One region of the Streptococcus sp. 32226D021BW genome, then DNA from elsewhere that is predicted to be linked to it. Evidence: predicted binding sites of a transcription regulator. Region 1 holds the regulator's gene; the other holds the start of a gene.
What was found. Region 1 encodes CtsR, which represses protease genes until heat stress. Its sites were predicted from a motif close to TTGGTCAAAAAAGGTCAAANA; they were not measured.

Region 1 (9,751 bases):
CTCGTAAGCAGAGCTGGAAGGACTTTGCCTCTGTTGTACAATACACAGCATTTTTCGTGGCAATTGTTTATCTCTTTGACTTGATTTTGTCACGTGGGATCATGAGTTTAATCAATCTTTTCTAGAAAACACTTGCCATTTGTAAAATGGAAGTGATATAATAAAGAAAAGCGAAAGCCTTCGGGCTTTTTTTAGCGTCTAAAAATGCAGTGGTTCCATAGAAAGGAAGATAAAAATGTACGATAGTTTTGATAAGGGCTGGTTTGTTTTGCAAACTTATTCAGGATATGAGAACAAGGTTAAGGAGAACTTGCTCCAACGCGCCCACACCTATAACATGTTAGAAAACATTCTTCGTGTAGAAATTCCTACTCAGACCGTTCAAGTTGAGAAGAACGGTGAGGTTAAGGAAGTAGAAGAAAACCGTTTCCCAGGTTACGTTTTGGTGGAAATGGTCATGACCGATGAAGCTTGGTTTGTAGTGCGTAACACACCAAACGTTACAGGTTTCGTAGGTTCCCACGGTAACCGTTCAAAACCAACTCCCCTCTTGGAAGAAGAAATCCGTCAAATCTTGGTATCTATGGGTCAAACTGTGCAAGAATTTGATATTGATGTCAAAGTTGGCGACACTGTGCGTATCATCGACGGTGCCTTCACCGACTACACAGGTAAAATCACAGAAATCGACAACAACAAGGTCAAAATGGTCATCTCTATGTTTGGGAATGATACCATTGCTGAAGTTAACTTGAGCCAGATTGCTGAGTTGTAATAAATCCATGCTCCTCATAGCGAAAAGCTGTGGGGAGTTTTTTGATAGTTTGAAAAGTTCTTGCCCAAAATTCGCCCCAAATTATTTTCAAACTTAACCGAATTTAACCGAATTAAAAATCAAAAAAGCCCTAAAAATCGGGCTTTTGACTTGTATAAATTCGGATAAAATCCTATAATAAAGGCGGTAGACGGATTTGAACCGACGATCAAGCTTTTGCAGAGCCGTGCCTTACCACTTGGCTATACCGCCATAACAAAGAATATTGTACCTTAAATAGTGAAATTGGTCAAGTGGAAAAATAAACATTTACAGATAATGTGTCTGGTAAAGGGCAGTGAAGACTGGAAATGCTTGTCGGAGCAACTGTCGGTATAATCAAGAATAGCCATACCTTTCGTTCCCAATCTATTTTTTATTTGGAGGTTATTATGAAAAAATATCTAGCTCTAGCACTGGTTTGTGCAGCAACCTTATCAGCTTGTAGCAAGTCAAATGTACAGACGAAACAATCCTCAACCTCGTCATCCACTCAGCAAAGTTCGACTAGTTCATCAACGAAACAACAAAGTTCAACTAGTTCGAGCCAAGTCAAGAAGGATGATAAGGAACTGTATCAGTCCGTCTTTTCGGATTACCAAGCAATCATTGATTTTGCGAATAGTGCAGATAAAGAAAATGTAGAAAAAATGATGGCTGTCTTACAAGGTTTACAGCTTCCGATGAATTCTTGGGTTATGGAAAGTGTGGTAAAAACTGCTCCCCATTTAAGATATGCCTTTTATGATCTTAATCAGGATGGTCAGAATGAACTGTTTATCGGATCTGAAAATACAGATGGGTCAGTATTTGTAAAGGGATTCTACGCGATTATTGATGGTCAAATTTCTTTGTTAGCAGAAAATTTTGTAGCTGGAGTTGGTGGTGGGAGAAGCGCCCTTGTCTTGTTCCAGAGTGGAGAATATGTTAGTTATGGATGGAGTTCAGGGACAGGAGATGCCGTAGGTACGCTTAATAAGTTAGATGCAAATGGTCAATTGATTGAGGGAGTCGAGCAAGATTTTCATATGAGAGATGAACTTGTTTCTGTTTTTGGAAAGACAGAGTCAGAAATTCTAGATCCTAATCAATTTGACTGGGAAGATTCTGAGTTTGATAGAGAGGAAACGGACACCAGCAGTTCAGATCAAACAGATAGTGTCCAGTCCATGAATTTGGAACAAATCCAAGCTGGAAATTTTGCTAGCTTGGAAGGTGACTGGGTCAATTCCCGTGGCGATCGAATAGAGATTGATAGTCAGGGGAATGTGGCTGTAAATGGTGGTGGCAATACTGCCTTTGTTGATGTACAAAATGCTAAGTTTGAAGGTGAAGTTCTTTTAGCAGGAATTACCAATCCAAATGCTATGGCTTCACCTACCATACCAACTTTGCTGATTCCAAAAGGGGTACAGAATACTTATGGATTGTTAGAAGGGCATAGCGATCAGACGGACACCAGCAAGGATAGGATTTTTACTACCCAGAGTGTCGCAACGACAGAAAGCTTTAGCCAAGGTGTCTTTTATCGAGTGGATGATTAGGAGAGATGGGATGAAAAAGAATAGAATGATATCAGGCTTACTTTTGGGAGCCAGCGTCTGCTTCTTGATGGCCTGTGGCAATCAGAAGCAAGAAACAACCTCGACTTCTGTATCGACGTCATCCTCTAGCTCGTCAAGCACCAGTTCCAGTACATCAACCACAACTACCTCTACATCAAGTAGTCAGGTCGGTTCTTGGGATGTTGGCAAGGCAGAGGCATTGAGAACGTTTGTGATTGACCAATGGGGGCCATCATTCTCGCCTCCCCAATACTATGTATCTTATGGACCAAGTCGTCAAGGTAACTTTTTTGGCGTGACCTTGCCCTCAGGTATTCTCAGTAGCCCGGAGCAACAAATGACGCCAGATTTTCTAGGAGAAACTCCTGATCTAGTTTGGAGTGAAACTGGTCAGGTAGAGGCAGGAAAAACAGCAGTAGTTGGGATCTATTCGGATATTGAAAATACAAAATTCCCAAGTGCCCATCTCTATCTCTTTACCATTAAGGATGGTCAGGCAATTGCTTGGATTACCGAGCAAAATCAAGGCAACCCAGAGAAGCGTTTGTATTTCCGACCGACTAAAAACCAGGAATTACAAGCTTTCTTTGAAAACTTGGTCCTCGGTGAAAGTTCAGCAGTAGCAACTGAAACTAGCTCGGCAACTGTTCCTAATATGTCTGTAGACACCAAGAATTTGACCGTCGAGCAGGCAGCTAATTGGGCCAAGGCACATGCTGCGACAAGATATGGCACACCATTTACTAGAGATGATTTTCTAGCACAGGTGGTTACAAATGTTCAGTCATCCGATGGATTGGTTTACATTGAGGTTAGAGAAGACCACAGCAGTCCAAATATGAAAGGGACAGATCCCAATGTTGCTCCATCAGCTGGTTTTTATAGGATCAATGCTAACGGTCAGTTGGAAAAAATGGATGTGGTAGCAGGAACCTATGCAGTAGTTGCTGAAACCTACTTTGAATAGAAAAAGTGCCGATTTTTGACGAATTTCTCTACTATTTTGCTTGAAAATAGACAGGTATTCTGATATACTAATAGAGTTGCTGTGCAACAAATACTCATCTCGGACCAATTGTGGTCTTGTTGCCGAAAGGTTGGGCTGCAAGTCGAAGTTCGGGAGAGGAGAAAAAACAAAAAGGAGAAATACTCATGGCAGTAATTTCAATGAAACAACTTCTTGAGGCTGGTGTACACTTTGGTCACCAAACTCGTCGCTGGAATCCTAAGATGGCTAAATACATCTTCACAGAGCGTAACGGTATCCACGTTATCGACTTGCAACAAACTGTAAAATTGGCTGACCAAGCTTACGAATTCATCCGTGACGCTGCAGCAAACGACGCAGTTATCTTGTTCGTAGGTACTAAAAAACAAGCTGCTGAAGCTGTTAAAGACGAAGCTATCCGCGCTGGTCAATACTTCATCAACCACCGTTGGTTGGGTGGAACTCTTACAAACTGGGGTACAATCCAAAAACGTATCGCTCGTTTGAAAGAAATCAACCGCATGGAAGAAGATGGAACTTTCGACGTGCTTCCTAAGAAAGAAGTAGCATTGTTGAACAAACAACGTGCTCGTCTTGAAAAATTCTTGGGCGGTATCGCTGACATGCCACGCATTCCAGACGTAATGTTCGTAGTTGACCCACACAAAGAGCAAATCGCTGTTAAAGAAGCTAAGAAATTGGGTATCCCAGTTGTAGCCATGGTTGACACAAACACAGATCCAGATGATATTGATGTTATCATCCCAGCTAACGATGACGCTATCCGCGCTGTTAAATTGATCACAGCTAAAATGGCTGACGCTATCATCGAAGGCAACCAAGGTGAAGACAGCGTAGCAGCAGTTGAAGCTGAATTGGCAGCTGAGCCAGCATCTACAGAATCAATCGAAGAATTGGTTGAAGTTGTAGAAGGAAAATAAGTAACGAAGGCGTTAAGAAAAGCGTTAGATTTATCTAAATCCTAGCTTTTTAGTCCGAGTACAATTCAACATTGTTATTAAAACAACAAAAACAATCCTAGAGGGGCAGGGCTGAGCCCGCTCCTCTATTTTATAAATACAAACAAGGAGAATAGACATGGCAGAAATTACAGCAGCTCTCGTTAAAGAATTGCGTGAAAAATCAGGTGCTGGCGTTATGGACGCGAAAAAAGCATTGGTTGAAACTGAAGGTGATATCGAAAAAGCGATTGAATTGCTTCGCGAAAAAGGTATGGCTAAGGCAGCTAAGAAAGCTGACCGTGTAGCGGCTGAAGGTTTGACAGGTGTTTACGTTGATGGTAACGTAGCAGCAGTTGTTGAAGTTAACGCTGAAACTGACTTTGTTGCGAAAAACGCTCAATTCGTTGAATTGGTAAACACTACTGCTAAAGTAATTGCAGAAGGTAAACCAGCTGACAACGAAGCAGCTCTTAAATTGGTTATGCCTTCAGGTGAAACCCTTGAAGAAGCATACGTAAACGCAACTGCAACAATCGGTGAGAAAATCTCATTCCGTCGCTTTGCTTTGGTTGAGAAAACAGATGCTCAAGCATTTGGTGCTTACCAACACAACGGCGGCCGTATCGGTGTTATCTCAGTAATCGACGGTGGTGACGAAACTCTTGCTAAACAAATCTCAATGCACATCGCTGCGATGAAACCAACTGTTCTTTCTTACACTGAGTTGGATGAGCAATTCGTTAAAGATGAGTTGGCACAAATCAACCACAAAATCGAACAAGACAACGAGAGCCGTGCAATGGTTGATAAACCAGCATTGCCACTCTTGCAATACGGTTCAAAAGCTCAGTTGACTGATGAAGTAATCGCAGCAGCTGAAGAAGCAATCAAAGCAGAATTGGCAGCAGAAGGCAAGCCAGAAAAAATCTGGGACAAAATCATCCCAGGTAAAATGGACCGCTTCTTGCTTGACAACACTCAAGTTGACCAAGCATACACACTTCTTGCTCAAGTTTACATCATGGACGACAGCAAAACAGTTGAAGCTTACTTGAACTCAGTAAACGCTTCAGTTGTAGAATTTGCTCGTTTCGAAGTAGGTGAAGGTATCGAGAAAGCTTCAAACGACTTTGAAGCAGAAGTTGCAGCTACTATGGCAGCAGCTCTTGGTAAATAATTGGTAGTCTTCATTTTATCTTTTATTACTTCGTTAACTCGCCTTGCCGTACTTCAGTACAGCCTACGGCTCGTTGCCTCGTACTAAAAGCAAACTGAAAAACTACTCGACAATTCAAGAACTTCCGAATGGGAGTTCTTTTCATATTGAGAGCTGTACTTCACGAATGTGACTTACTTTACAAGCTGTACGGCTCTTTCGAGGCGAACTTGGTTCGCACTATCTCCAGTCTTCAAAGGATTCCCAAACCTTTGAAGCGACTACTAAAAGCAAATTGAAAGCTTACTCGACAATTCAAGAACTTCCGAAAGGGAGTTCTTTTTTGGTAAAATCGGTCTTAGGGCGGATGTCGGATATGCTAGACTAGGTTATACTATTATCAATCCTAAATATTTTTCATAATCTCCTTAAAAAGCACCGGCCTTGTGGTCGGTGCTTTTGCTATCTGTCTAAAATGTAGGTGTTCCAGCTGGGTTTGTTTGGTTGTCGGAATTGGTCAGCTAAATGCATGGCGATAGGATCGCAGTCATCAGCCTCAAAGCTAATTTGCTCATACTGTTCAAATAGTTGGCAAATAACTGCTTGGATGAAGGAATCAAAGCTTTGTTCATCTTTTCCGCATACGTAGGCAATTTCATTGTTTTCTACGAAGGCACAATTTTCTGAGTCTGTATAAACTAGGTCAGGCAGATCCTTTTCAAAGTCTTCTTGACTGGCAGTCCAAGGGTTGATGTCTTGGTGGACTGTTTGATAGTGGTCAAAGATTTGCTGACAGGCTATTTGATAAGGTGCGGTGCCTTTGCGGACTATACTTATGTTGGATGTGCCTGTTTGACTGAGATAGTCTTGCTTGGTCACTTCGAACTCATAACATTTCCGTTTGAAGACAAAGCCTGCTGCGGTGAGGAAATGGATTCTTTCCTGCTCTGCAGAGGAGAGCATAACTTGAAGAGTTTTTCCGCCTAAGTAAGTTTGTAAGGACTGGAAGAGCTGCTCTGCTATGGTCCAATCGTAATCGACCAAAGCCAGTCGCAGATAGATATTGGTCTGGTGGTAGGGATTTTGGTAGCTGTGAATCTTGCCGAGTGGTCTTCCTTGATAAGAGATGTGGAAGATGTTGGCCTGGTAGGAAATGTCTAGCATTAGCCTTGAATAAAAGCCGCAATCTCTTCTTCCGTCATGCTGGAGTCGCAGCGGACTTGGACTCCAGTAGGTTTAGCGACCAAGAGACCAGGTACGGTAGGAACTTGGTAGTGATCGCGGAGGGCCTGAAGTTCAGGGCTGACTTGGCTAGAGTCGAGGAAGTGAACAGTCACTTGCTTGTCTTGGGCGACCTTGTGGAGTTTTGGTGCGAAGCGGTTGCAGTAAGGACAGGTTGCTCGTCCGATGAAGAGAACAGCCTCCTCTTTGGCAGCTAGAAGGTTCTGTGCCTGCTCCACAGTCACACTTGTAAAGTCTTGAATGTAATCTTGAAAGTTCATGGTATAAGATGTAAAGGGCCTTAAGTGGACACAGAAAAATAGGGAACAGAACGTCGCAAGCGTCTAGTTCTCGTATATCTTTTTGGCTCAGTCCCTAGTCCGTATTCAGTTCAACCAAATACGGAAGCCCTAGTCCTTTCTGTTTTTTTTTCTTTTATTATAGGATAAAGCAGAGCAGATTTCAAAAAGTAGCTACGTTTGTGTGGAAGTGAGGCTTTCGCTTTCAAAATGTAAACAAAAATAGTATAATGGTCAAAGATAGTCAAAGAAAGAGGCGATACTATGGCGATGAAAAATACATCGGATTATATAGAAGAGCATATCAAAGCCATCTTGGACCAAGTTAGTGTAGCTGAGTTGCGTCGAAGTGAATTGGCCAGTCGGTTTGAGGTGGTTCCTAGCCAGATAAATTATGTCATCAAGACACGATTTACAGCCAGTCGTGGCTATATTGTCGAGAGCAAGCGGGGTGGCGGTGGCTACATCCGTATTGGTCGAATTACCTTTTCAGACAAGCATGAACTGGTCCATGATTTATTAAACAATATGGGCGAACAATTGTCTGCGACGGTCTATGCAGATATTCTGCAGTTGCTGTTTGATGAAGGATTGATGACAGAAAGAGAGGGCAATCTTTTTCTGGCAACTGGTTCGGATGAGGTATTGGGTAAGGATGCAGCAAGCATTCGTGCTCGAATGATGCGTCAAATTTTACGACGTTTAGATAGGAAAGAGGATTAATTCATGAAGATTTCAACTGGTTTACAAAGGGTGTTTGAAGATGCCCAGTTGGTCGCCCAACGCTATGCCTGTGACTATTTAGAAACCTGGCATATTCTCCTGTCCTTTGTCATCAATCATGATACGGTTGCAGGAGCTGTTTTAGCAGAGTATCCAGTTTCTATTTCTGATTATGAGCATGCGACCTTTGTTGTGACAGATAAGGTCTATCGTGAAGAATTGGATCATTTGCATATTTTGCCATCTTCTAAACGTTTGGATGAAACAGCTAGTTTGGCCAAGAAAATTGCAGAGGTTGTTAAAGCCAAGGAATTAGGTACGGAACATTTATTTATGGCTTTGCTTTTGGATAAGCGTTCGACTGCTAGTCAGATTTTGGATAAAGTCGGTTTTCATTTTGAGGACTCAGATGATAAGATTCGTTTTTTAGATCTACGTAAAACCTTGGAAACACGTGCAGGCTTTACAAAGGAAGACTTGAAATCTATCCGCAGTATCATGAAGGGTGGGAAAAACAAGCCAACCAATGCGGGACAGATGATGGGGATGCCTCAGCCACAGAGTGGAGGATTGGAAGACTATACCCGTGATTTGACTGCACTAGCCCGAGAAGGCAAGATGGAACCTGTTATTGGCCGGGATGCTGAAATTTCACGGATGATTCAAATCTTGTCCCGAAAGACCAAGAATAATCCTGTCCTAGTAGGTGATGCGGGTGTCGGAAAAACAGCACTCGCTTTGGGTCTGGCCCAACGTGTCGCTTCAGGTGATGTGCCTGTTAGCCTATCTAAGATGCGGGTACTAGAACTTGATTTGATGAATGTGATTGCAGGCACTCGTTTCCGTGGTGACTTCGAAGAGCGGATGAACAATATCATCAATGACATCGAAGAAGATGGTCAGGTGATACTCTTCATCGATGAGCTGCATACCATTATGGGGTCTGGTTCAGGGATTGATTCAACTCTGGATGCGGCCAATATCCTCAAGCCAGCCCTGGCTCGCGGAACTCTTCGGACAGTTGGGGCGACGACTCAAGATGAGTACCAAAAGCATATCGAAAAAGATGCGGCCTTGGCACGTCGTTTTGCCAAAGTGATGATTGAAGAGCCGACTGTGGAAGATAGCATTGCCATTTTGTCTGGTCTAAAAGGGACTTTTGAGAAATACCACAGGGTCCGTATTGGAGATAGGGCTGTTGAGACTGCTGTAACCTACGCTAAGCGGTATTTGACCAGTAAAAACCTGCCAGATTCAGCAATCGATTTGCTAGATGAAGCCAGTGCAACCGTGCAAAATCGTATAAAAGGCCAAGTCTTAGAAACTGGTTTGACAAGTATTGATAAGGCACTGATGGCTAAAAAATATAAAACCGTGAGTAAGCTATTGTTTGAGGCTAAGGAAGCAACCAAAGCTAGTCAAATCTATGATGTAGAAGTGACGGAAGAAGATATCTTAGAAACCCTCAGTCGTCTGTCTGGTATTCCAGTGACCAAGCTCAGCCAGTCAGATGCCAAGAAGTATTTGAATTTGGAAGCCGCATTACACCAGCGTGTCATTGGGCAGGAAGAAGCCATTTCTGCAGTCAGCAGGGCTATCCGTCGTAATCAGTCGGGTATTCGGACAGGGCGCAGACCGATTGGTTCCTTCATGTTCTTAGGACCGACTGGGGTCGGTAAGACGGAGTTGGCTAAGGCGCTGGCAGAGGTTCTCTTTGATGATGAGTCAGCTCTGATACGCTTTGACATGTCTGAATACATGGAGAAATTCGCAGCCAGCCGTCTAAATGGTGCCCCTCCAGGCTATGTTGGCTATGAAGAGGGTGGCGAATTGACGGAGAAAGTCCGCAACAAACCTTATTCTGTTCTTCTCTTTGACGAGGTTGAGAAAGCCCATCCAGATATTTTCAATGTTCTCTTGCAGGTCTTGGATGATGGTGTCTTGACAGACAGTAAGGGACGCAAGGTGGATTTCTCCAATACCATCATTATCATGACCTCAAACCTTGGAGCGACAGCCCTTC
Region 2 (9,751 bases), on a different contig from region 1:
AAGACAAGAAAACTATAAGGAGGGCTAGATTAGCCTAGCTCTTCTTTATAGTTGCTTAGGGTTGGTTTGAAAATCCCCTAACTACTCCATTCAAACTGACCCTAAGCAACTATATTTTAGAAAAAAGGAGTACCATGATGAATCAAAAAGGTTTTATTGCCAAATATTGGCCCTATCTATTTGTTGCCATACCAATTGGCCTACAGTTAATCTTTTTCTTCTATCCCCTATTTACAGGTATCTATTATAGCTTGACGGATTGGAATGGATTGACATCTGATTTCAAACTAATCGGTATTCAGAATTACTTAGATATTTTAAAAAATCCTGATTTTTATACGTCTATGACTTTTACCATTATCTTCACCATTGGTTTGGTCATTGGAGAAATAGTTATCGGAATCTGGTTGGCTACCTTGCTTAATCGTAAGATAAAGGCGGTTGGTTTCTTTAGAACATGGTATTTCTTCCCTGCGGTACTTTCAACCGTTACTTTAGGCTTGATTTTTGTTCAATTATTCAACTATGGTTTTACACAGATTGGAGAAATCCTCCGTATCGATTGGTTGATGGAAAACTTGTTGGTACAGGAGAATACTGTTATCCCAGCAGTGATTTTTGTGGCACTATGGCAAGGTTTGGCTATGCCAGTTATCATTTTCTTATCAGGTTTACAGAGTATTCCAGAAGATGTGAAAGAAGCAGCTGCAATCGATGGAGCTACTCGTTCTCAACAATTTTTCAATATTGAACTTCCGTTCTTATTACCATCTATCAGTATGGTTTTCATCTTGGCAATGAAGTCAGGTTTGACAGCATTTGACCTTATCTTTGCACTGACAAGTGGTGGCCCAGATGGCAAGACAGAATCACTTGGTTTACTAGTCTATAACTATGCCTTTGTTGATAATAAGTTTTCGTATGCGAATGCTTTAGCGGTGGTCCTCTTTATCTTTATCATTGTGATTTCATTGATTCAGATGAAGATTTCTAAGAAATTTGAAGTATAGGAGAGTAAATATGAACAAGCACAAACAGAAAAATTGGTGGGTTTACTTAGTTCTCTTTAGTGGGATATTGTTCATGTTTATTCCACTATTGGTAACCATTATCAGTTCTTTTAAACCAACAAAGGAAATTACAGGAAATTTCTTTGGTTTGCCACAAGAGTTTACATTGAGCAACTATGAACGCCTGTTTAATGATGGGATTGTACAATATTTTGGTAATTCAGCCTTGATTACGATTGTAGCAATTGGCTTGATTCTACTTGTTATTCCAATGGCAGCTTTCGCCGTAGCCCGTCAAATGAAACGCCAGACAGTGTTTAACTTTATCTACTTTTTCTTGATTATTGGGATTTTTGTACCTTTCCAAGTGATTATGCTCCCAATGACCAAATTAATGTCAAGCCTTGGTTTGAACAATATTGTCGGTTTGATTATTCTATATTTGACCTATGCAGTTCCTCAGGCCCTCTTCCTCTATGTTGGCTATATTAAGACCATTGTTCCTGAAGAAATGGATGAGGCGGCAGCTATTGACGGTTGTGATAAATTTACTATGTATTGGAAAATCATTTTCCCACTCATGAAACCTATGCATGCAACCGTTTTGATTATCAATGCCCTCTGGGTCTGGAACGATTTCCTCTTGCCTTTACTAGTATTGAACCGTGATCAAAGCATGTGGACCTTGCCACTTTTCCAATACAATTACCAAGGTATGTATTTTAGTGACTATGGTCCATCATTTGCCTCCTATGTGGTGGGGATTATCCCAATCTTATTGGTATACCTTGTCTTCCAGAAACATATTATTTCAGGTATGACAAGTGGTTCTGTCAAATAATTACAAAGGTTGACTTGTTCAACCTTTTCTAAAAAACACAAAAGAAAAGGCTTACAAAGGAGAGTGTCAATGAAAATTAAAAACCAAGCTATGTTAATTACCTATTCGGATAGTTTAGGCAAGAATCTCAAGGATTTGAAAAAAGTTCTAGAGGGACCGTTAAAGGATGTTGTGGGAGGTATCCATATTCTGCCGTTTTTCCCATCATCAGGTGACCGTGGGTTTGCACCAATGGATTATACAAAGGTAGATCCTGCATTTGGAGACTGGTCAGATATTGAAGCATTGAGTAAGGACTACTATCTGATGTTCGATTTTATGATCAATCATATTTCTGCAAAATCTCCATATTTCCTTGATTTTCTTGAAAAGAAAGATGAATCAGCTTATGCGGATTTGTTTATTCGCTATAAAAACTTTTGGCCAAATGGTGAGCCAACGCAAGAAGATGTTGATTTAATCTATAAGCGTAAACCTCGTGCTCCATATCGAATTGCAACATTCGCTGATGGTAGTGAGGAGAAGGTATGGTGTACCTTTGATGAGCAACAGATTGACTTGGATGTGACTACAGAGACAACACGCCGGTTCATCCAAGAAAATTTGGAACAGTTGGCAGAGCATGGTGCTTCGATTATTCGTTTGGACGCCTTTGCTTATGCCAATAAAAAAATCGGAACCAACTGTTTCTTTGTGGAGCCTGATATTTGGGAAATGCTCCATTTTCCACGTCAGTTATTGGCGCCAAAAGATGTGGAAATCTTACCAGAAATTCATGAACACTATACCATTCAGCAGAAAATTGCCGAGCAAGATTATTATGTTTATGACTTTGCCTTGCCAATGCTGGTTCTCCACGCTTTGTATTCCGGTCATGTCAATCGTCTGGTACACTGGATGGAGATTTGCCCTCGCAAGCAATTTACAACTCTTGATACACATGATGGAATCGGTGTTGTGGATGTTAAGGATTTGCTGACGGATGAGGAGACGGAGGAAACGCGTGAAGCCTTGTATGCACAAGGTGCCAATGTCAAGAAAATTTATAGTACCGAAGCCTATAATAATTTGGATATTTATCAAATTAACTGTACTTATTATTCTGCCCTTGGCAATAACGATCAAGCTTACCTATTAGCGCGTGTTCTCCAATGTTTTGCACCAGGTATTCCACAAATTTACTATGTTGGTTTGCTAGCAGGCGAAAATGATATTGAACTTTTAGAATCAAGCAAGGAAGGCCGCAATATCAATCGCCATTACTATGATTTAGAAGAAATTGAGCAGGAAGTGCAACGTCCTGTGGTACAATCCTTGTTCAAACTCCTTAAATTCCGCAATACAAGTCCAGCTTTCGACGGAGAGTTCTCCGTTAAGATGCTGGATGAAACAAGTATGGAAATTTTCTGGGATAATCAAGATGCAGGGGTGTCTGCTCGCCTAACAGCTAACCTAAAAGAAAAATCCTTTGAAATTGTTGAAATTGAAGAGGGCAAAATTACTACAATTAAATTATAATATGATTATATAGAAAGAGGGGGATTCCCCTTTTTCTTGCGTAAATTAGATTGTGCAGAAAGGATCAATCAAATGTCAGAAATACAAAAAACAGATTGGTGGAAGAAGTCCGTCATTTACCAAATTTATCCTCGTAGCTTTCAAGATTCAAATGGAGATGGAGTAGGGGATATTCGAGGGATTATCAGCCGATTAGATTATCTTCACGAGCTAGGAATTGATGCTATTTGGCTCAGTCCTGTTTATCAGTCCCCCATGGATGACAATGGTTACGACATCAGTGACTACCAGGGAATTGCTCCCGAATTTGGGACCATGGAAGATATGGAAGAGCTGATTGCAGAAGGCCATAAGCGTAATATTAAAATAATCATGGATTTGGTGCTCAATCATACCTCGGATGAACACTTCTGGTTTCAAGAAGCCCTCAAAGGTCCAGATAATCCTTATTATGACTATTATGTTTGGGCTGATGAACCGAATGAATTACGCTCGACCTTCTCAGGCTCTGCTTGGGAATACGTTCCACATCTGAACAAATACTACCTCCACCAATTCTCTGTTAAGCAACCAGATCTGAACTGGAAAAATCCTGCTCTGAAACAAGAAATCTGGGACATGATCAATTTTTGGATTGAAAAAGGTGTTGGCGGTTTCAGGCTAGATGTTATTGATTTGATTGGAAAAGAACCGGAAAAATTAATTACAGCCGATGGACCGACTCTTCATCCTCTTATTCAGGAATTAAATGAGAAAACTTTTGGTGCATACGACTTAGTGACTGTTGGGGAGACATGGAGTGCCAATCCAGAAAATGCTCAGTTATATTCGCATCCTGACCGAAAAGAATTTTCGATGATTTTCCAATTTGAACATGTCGGACTGGATCAGCAGGAAGGAAAAGAAAAGTGGGATTTGGCACCGCTTGATCCAGCTCGTTTGCATAAGGTTCTATCCAAATGGCAGACTGAACTGGTTGGTAAAGGTTGGAACTCACTTTTCTGGAATAACCATGATTTACCTCGTGCCATTTCTCGCTTCGGTGATGATCGACCAGCATTTCGTGAACTAAGTGGTAAAATGTTGGCTATTTATCTTCATTTTATGTCAGGGACACCTTATATCTACCAAGGTGAGGAAATTGGTATGATTAATACATCGATTACGGATATTAGCCAAGCGGATGATATTGAAACACGTCGCATGTATGCGGAACGGATTGAAAATGGCTTCACCAAGGAGGAATTGATTACTGCTATTAATGCCAAAGGTCGTGATAATGCTCGCCGTCCAATGCAATGGACAGGAGCAGAAGGAGCAGGCTTCAGTACAGGTCAAGCCTGGCTGGCTTTGGGAGATACTGTCAAAGACATCAACGTTGAGAAAGCACTTGCAGATAAAAATTCGCTGTTCTATACTTATCAAAAATTGATTGCTCTTCGGAAAGAGTATCCTTGTATGTCTGAAGGAAAATATGAAGTGATGGAGACAGGGAACAACTTAGTAATGGCCTATCGAAAATATGATGAAGAAGATAATTTCATTATTTTAGTTAATTTCACAAGTGAAGAGCAAGCGTACGCCTTATCACTTGAGGACTATTCCTTGTTTATGCATAATTACGATAATAAAGTAATTTTTGATAAGTCTGTATTGAGACCTTACGAAGCTATCGTTTTCAAAAAATAAGTAGTACTTCTTTTCATTTCCCAAGCATTTTTCCGAATTTTTTGGTAAAATAGAAAAAACAAAAAAGAGAGGTTTTATCATCATGGGTAAATTCCAAGTTATTTCACACCCACTCATTCAGCATAAGTTGTCAATCCTTCGTCGTACATCGACTTCTACAAAGGATTTTCGTGAGTTGGTAAATGAGATTGCCATGCTTATGGGTTACGAAGTTTTGCGTGACTTACCATTAGAAGATGTGGAAATTGAAACACCAATTACCAAGACGGTTCAAAAGCAAATTGCTGGTAAGAAATTGGCCATTGTACCAATCCTTCGTGCAGGTGTTGGGATGGTCGATGGTTTGCTAAGCTTGGTACCAGCAGCTAAGGTTGGTCACATCGGTATGTATCGTGATGAAGAGACCCTTCAACCAGTTGAATACCTTGTGAAATTACCAGAAGATATCGACCAACGCCATATTTTTGTAGTTGACCCAATGCTTGCCACAGGTGGTTCAGCAATCTTGGCTGTTGATTCCTTGAAAAAACGTGGCGCTTCAAATATCAAATTTGTTGCCCTAGTTTCAGCTCCAGAAGGAGTCAAAGCTCTTCAAGAAGCTCATCCAGATATTGATATCTACACGGCAGCTTTGGATGAAAAACTCAATGAAAAAGGCTACATTGTTCCAGGTCTTGGTGACGCTGGGGACCGCTTGTTCGGTACAAAATAATGTATTTGAGAAATCAGCTGTGCTGGTTTCTTTTTGATTTCCAGAAATCGTGGTTTTTATTTGACCAATTTTGACTAATTCTATATAATGGGTTCATACTTGTTATTGAAATAAAGGAGGATTCGTATGATTCCAGTAGTTATTGAACAAACTAGCCGTGGTGAACGTTCGTATGATATTTACTCACGCCTATTGAAAGATCGTATTATCATGCTGACAGGACCAGTTGAGGATAATATGGCAAATTCTATCATTGCCCAGTTGCTTTTCCTTGATGCCCAAGACCCAACCAAAGATATTTACCTTTATGTAAATACACCTGGTGGATCTGTGTCAGCTGGTCTAGCTATTGTAGATACGATGAATTTTATCAAGGCTGATGTACAAACAATCGTTATGGGAACAGCAGCTAGCATGGGTACAATTATCGCTTCAAGTGGTGCCAAAGGCAAACGTTTCATGTTGCCAAATGCGGAATACATGATTCACCAGCCAATGGGTGGAACTGGTGGCGGTACTCAGCAAACGGATATGGCCATCGCTGCAGAACACTTGCTCAAAACCCGTAACAAATTAGAAAAAATCTTGGCTGACAATTCAGGTAAAACAGTGAAACAAATCCACAAGGATGCCGAACGCGATTACTGGATGACAGCAGAAGAAACACTAGCTTACGGATTTATTGACCAAATTATGGACAATACGAAAGCCAAATAAGCTGATGAGGAGGCGTTTGAGCCTCCTTTTTCCATTCCGCTAAGTTTGACCTTTTCATTTTCCTCTGAAAAAGGTATAATAAAACAAGAGAAGTTTTAGAGGAGAAATCATGTTTGAGAAGAGAGAACGGACCTGCCTGACTGTGTATTTGCATTACAATCGAGATGCTAGAAAGCTAAATCAGTACGGAGATATCCATTATCATTCAAAGAAATTGCGTTATGTTCTGATTTATATGGATAAGGATCAGTCTGAGCTTATCATCCAAAAATTAAAAAAGGAAAAATTTGTTAAGAAGGTTCTTCCTTCCTATATTAAGGAGCTAGATCAAAATTTCGTTGGTAGCTTGTGGCGGGAAGAGGAACCAATTATTTAATGGTGAAATGAGTGAGTAGTCGAGGTTTAGTCTACTCGCTTTTTTGTGGAAAAATATTTTTTTAAAAATTTTTCTTTTTTTGTTGACAATTTTCTGATAATTCAGTATATTAGATACATCGCAAAATTTAAGAAAGATTTAAGGAGTTTTCATGAAAACAAGAAAATTTGCAGTAGCACTTGCTACCTTTGCCTCAGCAGCCCTACTTGCTGCCTGTGGTACCGTTTCATCAACAAATAGCTCAGCACAGGTTGCTGCTATCGGTGATACTTTCAAGATTGGTTATAACTTGGAGTTGTCAGGTGCCGTATCATCTTATGGTCAAAATGAAGAAAAAGGTGCAAACCTTGCTGTCAAAGAAATCAATGCGGCTGGTGGTATCGGTGGTAAGCAGATTGAAGTTATCACTAAAGATAACAAATCTGAAACTGCAGAAGCGGCAACAGTTGCAACTAGCTTGGCAAGTGAAGGAGCAAATATTGTAATTGGTCCTGCAACATCTGGTGCAGCAGCAGCTTCTATTCCTGCTTTGACGTCAGCAGGTGTTCCAATGATTACACCTTCTGGTACACAAACAAACTTGGTTGTAAATGACAAAGGTGAGGTGCAAGACTATTTCTTCCGTGCAACCTTTACGGATGGTTACCAAGGTCAAATCATGGCTAAGTATGCGACAGAAAACTTGTCAGCTAAGAAAGTTGTTCTTTACTATGATAACTCTTCTGACTATGGTAAGGGTGTAGCAGAAGCCTTCAAGAAAGCTTACACTGGAGAAATTGTTTCTGAAATCACATTTGCTTCAGGCGATAAAGATTTCCAAGCAGCTTTGACTAAATTGAAAGATGCTGAGTTTGATGCTATTGTTATGCCAGGTTACTACAATGAAACTGGTACAATCGTTAAACAAGCACGTGGTCTAGGTATCAACCAACCAGTCCTTGGTTCAGATGGTTTCGACTCACCACAGTTCACTGAATTGGCAACTGCTTCAGCAGCAACAAACGTTTACTACCTTTCAGGATATGTAACTTCAGCTAGTGATAAAGCGAAAGCTTTCAGCGAAGCTTATAAGAAAGAATACAACGAAGAGCCAAATATGTTTGCAGCCCTTGCTTATGATGCAGTTTATATGGCAGCAAAAGCAGCAGAAGGCGCAGCAGATTCAAAAGCTCTTAAAGACAACCTTGCGGCTTTGAAAGATTTCGAAGGTGTAACAGGTACTATGTCAGTTGATGCAGAGCACAATGTTGTGAAATCAGTTTACATTGTTGGTTTGACAGATGGAGAGCAGACATCGGTTGATACAATTTCAGCAGAATAATAAGCAAGTTAAAGAGGGAATTTCCCTCTTTTTCCCTTGAATTGACTAGCCTATTTTTAAAAGATTAAAAAATATAATAAAACTTGCCTATTTTCAGAAAATTTTGTATAATGTAACAATGCTTATTGAGCTTGAAAAATATTTAGAAAGATTGGTGAACCTATGCTTCAACAACTTGTCAATGGTTTGATTCTTGGTTCTGTATATGCCCTCTTGGCCCTTGGTTATACCATGGTGTACGGAATTATCAGACTGATTAACTTTGCCCACGGGGACCTTTACATGATGGGAGCCTTTATGGGTTACTTCCTATTGAATAATTTAACCTTTATTGCAGATGGTAGCCTCCGTTTCTTTGTTGCCTTAGTCTTGGCAATGGTTGGAACAGCTACTCTTGGTGTGGTCATTGAATTCTTGGCCTATCGTCCATTGAGAAACTCAACCCGTATTGCGGCCTTGATTACAGCCATCGGTGTTTCCTTCTTCTTAGAATATGGAATGATTAAATTATTTTCAGCTGATGTAAAAGCCTTTCCACAAGCTATGGAGGCTGTGACCTTCAATCTTGGTCCAGTTTCAGTGACCAATATCCAGTTGATTATCCTAGGAGTAGCCTTGACCTTGATGGTTGCTCTGCAGTTGATTGTAAAACGTACCAAGATGGGTAAAGCCATGCGTGCTGTTTCTGTGGATAGCGATGCGGCGCAATTGATGGGGATTAACGTCAACCGTACTATTAGCTTTACATTTGCGCTGGGTTCAGCACTTGCTGGTGCTGCAGGTGTTCTCCTTGGTCTTTACTACAACCAAATCGAGCCTTTGATGGGTATGACTCCTGGTTTGAAGGCCTTCGTAGCAGCGGTACTTGGTGGTATCGGTATTATTCCTGGTGCTGCTCTGGGTGGTTTCGTTATCGGTATTATTGAAACATTTACCTATGTGATTGGTTTGGATACCTTCCGTGATGCAATTGTGTATACAGTATTGATTGTCATCCTCTTGGTGCGTCCAAGCGGTATCCTTGGTAAGAACGTGAAAGAGAAGGTGTAACCATGAAGCAAAATCTTAAAGTGAATGCAATCTGGTTGGCTATCTTATTGGCTGGTTTTGGTCTTATTCAAGGCTTAGTTGCAGCTGGTATTCTCAACTTCTACTATATTCAGATTGTACAACAAATTGGAATTCAGATCATCTTGGCTGTGGGTCTTAACCTTATTGTTGGATTCTCAGGTCAGTTCTCTCTTGGTCATGCTGGTTTTATGGCCATCGGTGCCTACGCAGTAGGTATTCTTGGTAAGATGATGCCATCTTATGGTGGTTTTGCCATCGCTTTGCTTGTTGGTATGTTGCTTGCAGGTGCTGTTGCCCTCTTGGTTGGTTTGCCAACCCTTCGTTTGAAAGGTGACTACCTTGCCATTGCGACCCTTGGTGTTGCTGAGATTATCCGTATTTTGATTATCAATGGTGGTACTGTAACAAACGGTGCGGCTGGTATCATGTCCATTCCATTATTTACGAACTGGCAACTAGTTTATGTATTTGTCATTATCACAACACTCCTTACTGT

Region 2: the regulator CtsR is predicted to act here: its motif matches at 5,828-5,848, upstream of ACEE44_RS09200 (ATP-dependent Clp protease proteolytic subunit).

The regions. Positions count from the first base shown of each region.
Region 1 covers NZ_JBPPVC010000004.1:91,997-101,747, reverse strand. The annotation lists gene secE (preprotein translocase subunit SecE) at 1-125, shown strand, start outside; gene nusG (transcription termination/antitermination protein NusG) at 236-775, shown strand; tRNA gene ACEE44_RS04035 (tRNA-Cys) at 957-1,027, opposite strand; gene ACEE44_RS04030 (DUF6287 domain-containing protein) at 1,207-2,358, shown strand; gene ACEE44_RS04025 (DUF4767 domain-containing protein) at 2,369-3,346, shown strand; gene rpsB (30S ribosomal protein S2) at 3,532-4,308, shown strand; gene tsf (translation elongation factor Ts) at 4,466-5,506, shown strand; gene ACEE44_RS04010 (GNAT family acetyltransferase) at 5,948-6,649, opposite strand; gene ACEE44_RS04005 (thioredoxin domain-containing protein) at 6,649-6,987, opposite strand; gene ACEE44_RS04000 (CtsR family transcriptional regulator) at 7,270-7,728, shown strand; gene ACEE44_RS03995 (ATP-dependent Clp protease ATP-binding subunit) at 7,732-9,751, shown strand, end outside.
Region 2 covers NZ_JBPPVC010000016.1:27,306-37,056, forward strand. The annotation lists gene ACEE44_RS09170 (extracellular solute-binding protein) at 1-2, shown strand, start outside; gene ACEE44_RS09175 (carbohydrate ABC transporter permease) at 138-1,010, shown strand; gene ACEE44_RS09180 (carbohydrate ABC transporter permease) at 1,021-1,851, shown strand; gene gtfA (sucrose phosphorylase) at 1,921-3,369, shown strand; gene ACEE44_RS09190 (glycoside hydrolase family 13 protein) at 3,442-5,058, shown strand; gene upp (uracil phosphoribosyltransferase) at 5,141-5,770, shown strand; gene ACEE44_RS09200 (ATP-dependent Clp protease proteolytic subunit) at 5,897-6,487, shown strand; gene ACEE44_RS09205 (DUF2129 domain-containing protein) at 6,597-6,863, shown strand; gene ACEE44_RS09210 (ABC transporter substrate-binding protein) at 7,015-8,184, shown strand; gene ACEE44_RS09215 (branched-chain amino acid ABC transporter permease) at 8,347-9,234, shown strand; gene ACEE44_RS09220 (branched-chain amino acid ABC transporter permease) at 9,237-9,751, shown strand, end outside.